3 regions of the Mesorhizobium sp. B2-8-1 genome follow, and region 2 is predicted to be linked to each of the others. Evidence: riboswitches for the same ligand, from Rfam matches in the RefSeq annotation. Region 2 holds a riboswitch; each other region holds the start of a gene.
The links. Region 2 has a riboswitch for cobalamin ahead of bluB (5,6-dimethylbenzimidazole synthase). Riboswitches for the same ligand answer to the same signal wherever they lie in the genome.
Positions count from the first base shown of each region.

Region 1: another riboswitch for cobalamin. It lies ahead of FJ428_RS17800 (DUF1636 family protein); the one in region 2 lies ahead of bluB (5,6-dimethylbenzimidazole synthase).
Region 3: another riboswitch for cobalamin. It lies ahead of FJ428_RS17970 (CbtB domain-containing protein); the one in region 2 lies ahead of bluB (5,6-dimethylbenzimidazole synthase).

Region 1 covers NZ_VFTX01000006.1:218,543-220,800, forward strand. The annotation lists gene cobW (cobalamin biosynthesis protein CobW) at 1-886, opposite strand, end outside; gene FJ428_RS17800 (DUF1636 family protein) at 889-1,335, opposite strand; cobalamin riboswitch at 1,373-1,577, opposite strand; gene FJ428_RS17805 (winged helix-turn-helix domain-containing protein) at 1,607-2,258, opposite strand, start outside.
Region 2 covers NZ_VFTX01000001.1:503,423-505,680, forward strand. The annotation lists gene FJ428_RS02475 (TetR/AcrR family transcriptional regulator) at 1-535, shown strand, start outside; gene bluB (5,6-dimethylbenzimidazole synthase) at 579-1,331, opposite strand; cobalamin riboswitch at 1,380-1,560, opposite strand; gene FJ428_RS02485 (histone deacetylase family protein) at 1,682-2,258, shown strand, end outside.
Region 3 covers NZ_VFTX01000006.1:253,395-255,652, forward strand. The annotation lists gene FJ428_RS17965 (aromatic ring-hydroxylating dioxygenase subunit alpha) at 1-989, opposite strand, end outside; cobalamin riboswitch at 1,123-1,319, shown strand; gene FJ428_RS17970 (CbtB domain-containing protein) at 1,355-1,534, shown strand; gene FJ428_RS17975 (CbtA family protein) at 1,550-2,258, shown strand, end outside.

The DNA.
Region 1 (2,258 bases), on a different contig from region 2:
CGACGAAGCCTTTCACCCGCAGCACGTTCTCCTGTTCGGCGGCGGTCGCGACGCGCTTTGCCAGGTCGTCCGGGTTGGCGATCGAGGGGATGTCGACGATGAACGTATCGAAGTCGTCGTGCTCGTGGTCGAAGGCGCCGTCATGATGGGACTTGCGGTTCTCGATGTCGTCCTCGACGGCGAGGCCTAGCCCGAGCAGCACGGACGGATCGACCTTGCCATGAGCCGTCGGCACGACCTTCACGGCGCGGGCGGAGTGTTCGCCAATGATGGCGTTGGCGCGAGCCGAACCTGCGGCATCCATCAGGTCGCTCTTCGACAGGATGATGAGGTCGGCGCAGGCGATCTGGTCCTCGAACACCTCCTCGACGGGGTCGTCGTGGTCCAGTGTCTGGTCCTGCGCGCGTTGCGCCTGCAGGGCGTCCATGTCGTTGGCGACGCGCCCCTCGGCCAATGCCGGACCGTCGACCACGGCGATTACGCCGTCGACTGTCACCCGGCTCTTCACTGTCGGCCACTGGAAGGCCTGGACCAGCGGCTTGGGCAGAGCCAAGCCTGAGGTCTCGATCAGGATGTGGTCGACCTTCGGCGTCAGCGACAGGATCTGGTCGAGCGCCGGGACGAAATCGTCGGCGACGGTGCAGCAGATGCAGCCATTGGCCAGTTCGACGATGTTTTCCTCCGGGCAGGTGTCGATGCCGCAGCCCTTGAGGATCTCGCCGTCGATTCCGATGTCGCCGAATTCGTTGACGATGATGGCGATCCGCTTGCCGCCCGCGTTCTCCAGGAGATGGCGGACCAGCGTGGTCTTGCCGGCACCCAGGAAGCCGGTGACCACGGTACAGGGGACGCGGGAGAGAGTGGCGGCGGAAACTGCGGCGGTCATGATCAGTCCTTCAGCATGTCGAGGGGAGGAATGCGGGCGACGAGGCCGCGCTTGAGGGAATCCGGGCGACCACGCCACGGAATGAGGCCGTTGGTCGAAGCGGCGAAGAGTTTCGCGCCGGTCACGAGATCGGCGCCGCTGGCGATGTTCAGGTCGCCGAAGACATAACTCCAGCAGCCGTCGCGAAGAATCGCGGCACTGAGACGGCGCTTGCAGTTGCCGAGGCATTCGACGGTGCGGACACGGACATTGTCGGCCGTTGCGGCTTGGCGCGTATCTTGAGCCAAAACTTCGCCGGCGCGGGGATGGGCATCGGAACCGGTCTCGTCGCGGCAGGAAGCGCAGATGATGACAGTGACGCCGGCCAAGGCGTCGCTATCGCCAGACAAGTCGCTATCGCCAGACAAAATGTCCGCTGTTTCAGCCGGGAAACTGCTGTCGCGTTCCAAATCGGGCTCCTTGCCCGGAAAACCCGCCGGGCGATCGGATTCTTATGTCTCAGACGGCAGGTCTCCTGGCTCGCGGGTCATCGCCTTCGTGCCGCCTTCCCGGGACCGTCCCAGTGGTTTTCGGCCTTGGCTCGTCGCTTACAGTTGCGGGGACAGCCGCGGATTTGAAATCGAGATTTCGCACCGCATTCCCTCTTGGCTCCTCCCTTTGCCGAGAGGAGACCGTCTGGAATGGATTTAGGCTCTTGCAGGCGGCGGTGTCAACGCGCGTCTACGACACGGCAATGTCGGCGAGCGGCTGCCCAAGGTCGCCGGCGGGCGTAACCTCGATCCGTTCGAGGCCGAGCCAGCCCTGCATCTGCGTCAATTCCTGGAAGAGTTGCGCGGCGGTTTCAGGCGGCGCGCCGGGCTCGGCATAGGCCGCGTGGACGCGTAGCACGCTGGCCGGCCGGTCGGCCTTGAGGTCGACGCGCGCCACGATCCTGTCGCCGAGCAGGAACGGCAGGACGTAATAGCCGTATTGCCGTTTTTCGGCAGGGGTGTAGATTTCTATGCGGTAGTGGAAATCGAACAGCCGCTCCGTGCGCGAGCGCTCGAAAACGACCGGATCGAACGGCGCCAGCAAGGCGCGGGCCTCGATTTTTCGTGGAATACGGGCCTCCTTATGGAGGTAAGCCGGTTTGTTCCAGCCCTCGACACGCACCGGCACCAGCTCGCCTGTTTCAACCAGCTCCTCCAGCCGGCCCTTCATGTCGGCCGGCGACAGGCGGAAATAGTCGCGCAGGTCGCTTGCTGTCGCGACGCCATGAGCGCGGGCGGATATCCGCAGCAATTCCCGATGCGCGTCCTCGGCTGACGGCACCGGCAGATCGAGGATCGCCTGCGGCAGCACGCGCTCGGGCAGATCGTAGAAGCGTTCGAAG
Region 2 (2,258 bases):
CGGAACGATCGGTTATGCCGAGGCATCGATGGATGATTTCACCGCATCGGCAGGGCTGACGCGCGGTGCGCTCTATCATCATTTCGGGGACAAGAAGGGGCTTTTGCAGGCGGTTATCGCCGAGATAGACGCCGAGATGGCGGCACGGGTGAATGAGGTTGCAGCGAAAGCACCGACCCGCTGGCAAAGCTTCGTCGACGAATGCACGAGCTACATCGAAATGGCGCTGGAGCCGGAAATCCAGCGCATCATGTTTCGGGACGGTCCGGCCGTGCTGGGGGATCCCGCGCAATGGCCGAACGCCAATGCCTGCGTCGCGTCGATGACCGATCACCTGACGACGCTGCAGGGCGGCGGGGTGGTTGTCCCGGGCGTAGACCCCGAGACCGCGGCACGGCTGATCAACGGGGCGAGCAGCCAGGCGGCGCAGCGGATCGCCAATTCGAACGACCCGGAAGCGACGTCGAAGACCGTGGTGGCGGCATTCAAGCAACTGCTCGAAGGATTGTTGAGGAAGGATGCCGGAGCCGCCTGACGACGGCAGGCCGCCGGCAGCTCTGGGCATGCCGTATCGGCAATCAAATCAAGAGTTTGTCAGACTTTTCGCATGTTGCCGCCTTGAGGCGTGCGATCGTTGATTTGAGCGGAACTTCGCCCTGTCCGCAAAACGTCTCGCTCATGATCAGCTCGGGCAGCGGCAGCCGCCGCCCCCAGCCATGTGTTTCGAGGTCCGGTTTCGGCGCGAACTCCGAGACACGGCCGACACAGAGATAGGCCACCGGCGTCACGTGCTCGGGAATCGACAGAAGGCCTTTCAACGCCTGCGCCTCGATAATGCTGACCCAGCCAACGCCGACGCCTTCGGCGCGCGCCGCCAGCCAGAAATTCTGCACCGCGCAGACCGTGCTGTAGAGATCCATCTCGGGATTGTGCCAGCGTCCCAGCGGCGAACCCTGTGAGCGTCGGCGGTCGCAGGTGATACAGATATTGAGCGCGCTTTCGCAGATGCCTTCCAGCTTGAGCTTGCGGTAGAGCGCCCGCCGCTCTTCCTCGATCGCCGGCAATTCCTGCTCGCGCGCCGCGAGGAACAGGTCGCGCACCTGTTCCCGTCGTTCGGTGCCACGAATGACGATGAAATTCCATGGCTGCATGAAGCCGACCGATGGCGCGTGATGGGCGGCAAGCAGCAGCCGCGCCAAGACCTCGTCGTCGACGGCCTCTGATGTAAAATGGCTGCGGACATCGCGCCGCGTGAACATGGCGCGGTAGACCGCATCGCGCGCCATCTGGTCGAATCCGTCACCCACGGGGATGGTCATATTGTCCGGCATCGCTTGTCCCCTTGCGATTGCAATCAACTGCCGTCCGCCTGACCATGCGGATGACGATGCCTGCCAGGCCGGTCTTCTGGCTCGGGATCAACCCGCATCCGGCGCCTTCCCGTCATCGACAGTGGCATTTACCGGCGCGGTCCCCCTTACAGCGTTGGGCACGCCACGGTATCAAACCGTGTTCCCGATTCTCCCGCTCGCGGCGGGCACCAGGCAGTGGCCGGGACTTTACGACGAAGCCCCTGCGCCGCCAATCCCCGCGGCGACGCGAACGGACGCAAGCGCGATTTTCCCCAACCATCAGGCCGCAACGCATGGCCATCGCCGCGCCAGGGCACTAGATAGGGAGCATGGCCACTCGTCTCTACACCCATCCGATCTTCCTCGAGCACATCACGCCACCCGGCCATCCGGAGCGGCCGGACCGCTTGCGCGCCATCGAGCGCGTGCTCGACGACGAGGCTTTTGCCGCGCTCGACCGCCTCGAGGCGCCGGAAGGCGATGAGGCCACCATTCTCTACGCGCATCCCGAGGATTTCGTCGAGCGGGTACGCGCCGCCATTCCCGATACGGGCATCGCCCGCATCGATGCCGACACAACGGCCAGCCCGAAGAGCTGGCAAGCGGCGATCACCGCGATCGGAGCCGCCAACGCCGCCGTCGACGACGTCTTTGCCGGCAGGGCAGACAACGTTTTCGTCGCCGCCCGGCCGCCCGGCCATCATGCGGAGAAAGCGACGGCGATGGGCTTCTGCCTGTTCAACACAGCGGCCATCGCCGCACGTTATGCACAGCGCAAACACGATATCGAACGCGTCGCCATCGTCGACTGGGACGTGCATCACGGCAACGGCACGCAGGATGTTTTCTGGGACGATCCGTCCGTGCTTTATTGCTCGACGCACCAGATGCCGCTCTACCCCGGCA
Region 3 (2,258 bases), on a different contig from region 2:
TCGGTGGCGGCGAGCGCGTCGGGCGCGAACAGCCATTCGGCGGTCAATTCGGTCTGCTCGGGGCCAAGCGGCACCAGCCGTACGGACCTGACATAGTCGACGTGGCCGACGATGAACATCGAGGGCAGGCTGGTGGCGTAGGTCTGGCCGGCGGCGTGCTCGGCCGGCGTCAGGCCCGAAAAGACCGGCCCATGCGCCTGGCCGTCACGTGACCATGTTTCGGCACCCGCCCGCAGCCCGCCGGAAAATTCCGGCGCGTCATTGTCGGCATGGCGGGTCCATTCGGGGTCGTCATGCCGGCCCATCAGGCCGCGACCATAGATCGGCACCAGCCGCGACAGGTCCTTGTGGACGCCGGGGCAATGCAGGCATTCGTTGAAGTTTTCCCAGAAGATCTTCCAGTTGCAGTTCATCACCTTGCGCAGCACATGGCCCGATACCAGCGATTCCAGCGGCCAGTTGCCGAGATCGCCGGAGGCCGGGTCGAAGGATGAGTGCGCCGAGCCGGCGGCATCTTCCGCGAGATTGACGAAGACGAAGCCGCGCCAGACCGACAGCGCGACGCGATAGAGCGGATGGTCCGCCTTGTCGAAACCTTCGGGCAGCGTTTTCGATGGCACGCGCACGAGATCGCCGCGCAGCGAATAGGACCATGCGTGGTAGGGGCAGGTGATCAGCCGCGCCTTCAGCCGGCCCTCGCGTTCCTGGCAAAGCTGCGAGCCGCGATGCCGGCAGGTGTTGTGGAAGGCGCGCAGTTCGCCGGTGTCGTCGCGCAGTACGACGATCTCCTGGCTGCCGACGCGGAAGGTGCGAAAAGCCAGCGGTTGGGCGAGATCAGCTTCACGGCAGACGAGCAGGCAGTTCCTGTACCAGATGGCGTCAAGGTCGCGCTGGTAGGCCGCCGCATCCCAATAGGCCGACGACGGCAATGTCGGCTCGGCCCGGGTGAGGCCGTTATAGGGGGCGTGCTGGCTCTGGACGGGCTGCATGGCTGGCCTCCTGTGAGATGGCAGCCGACACCCGGCTACGGAAATTGTCAATTGCAGCGGAGCAAGCGGCCGGACGGCGCTAAAGCGCTTGTCGCCGTCGGAATTTGGTTTGCCGGATGCGGCGATTTTCCCTATAGTCACCTTCGTCGTCGGTTCCGATTGGAGCCAAGAGGGAATGCGGTGCGGGCAGATTTGTTGCCCAATGCCGTGGCTGCCCCCGCAACTGTGTGCGGTAGTCCTCTCCATATGCCACTGAAGATTTTCTTCGGGAAGGTGGGGAAGGGCGCTGATCCGCGAGCCAGGAGACCTGCCGGCGACAGGAAACTGACTTCGATGCCCTCGGGTGGAGGGTGAAAGGACAAGACATGAATACCGCTTCCGTCTCCCTCGGCGCCTCCATCTCCTCGCAGTCGCGCCTCCTGCAGCTCGCGCTCGCGGCGCTGCTCGGCGTTTTCGTCGTAGGCTTTGTCGGTTTCTCGCATATCGACGCGGTCCACAATGCCGCGCACGACTATCGCCACTCGATGGCGTTTCCCTGCCACTGATAGGGATTTGACATCATGAACCTGTTTCGCAACGTCGTGTTCATCGCGGCGATCGCAGGGCTCGTGGCCGGTGTCGTTCTCGCCTGCATGCAGGCCTATGCCACCGTGCCGTTGATCCTGAAGGCGGAAGTCTACGAACAGGCCGGCGGCGGCCACCACCACGACCATACCGCACCGGCCCCGACCGACAACAACGCCATGAACTCTGCCGCCCCGGCGGGCAATGCCATGAGCTCCGCCGCGCCGGCAGCCGCTGAAGCTGTTCCGGCTGGAGAGGAAGGCTGGGCGCCGGCCGACGGCTTCGAGCGCTTCGCCTTCAGCGTGCTTGCCAACATCGTCACCGGCATCGGCTTCGCGCTGGTCCTGGTCGCGGTTTCGGAATTCGCCGGCGGCATCGGCAACTGGCGCCAGGGCGTGTTCTGGGGACTGGCCGGCTTTGCCGTGTTCACGCTGGCGCCGGGCCTCGGCCTGCCGCCGGAACTGCCGGCCATGCCTGCCGCCGAGCTTCTGCCACGCCAGATCTGGTGGACGGCGACGGTGGCGGCGACGGCGATCGGCCTTGCCCTGATCGCCTTCCGCAAATCACTGCCGCTGGCGATTCTGGGCGTGGTGTTGATCGTCGCGCCGCATATTGTCGGCGCGCCGCAGCCGGACAGTTTCGAGACGCCGATTCCGGAAGGCCTGCATCATCAGTTCGTGGTGGCGGTGACCGTAACCAACCTGG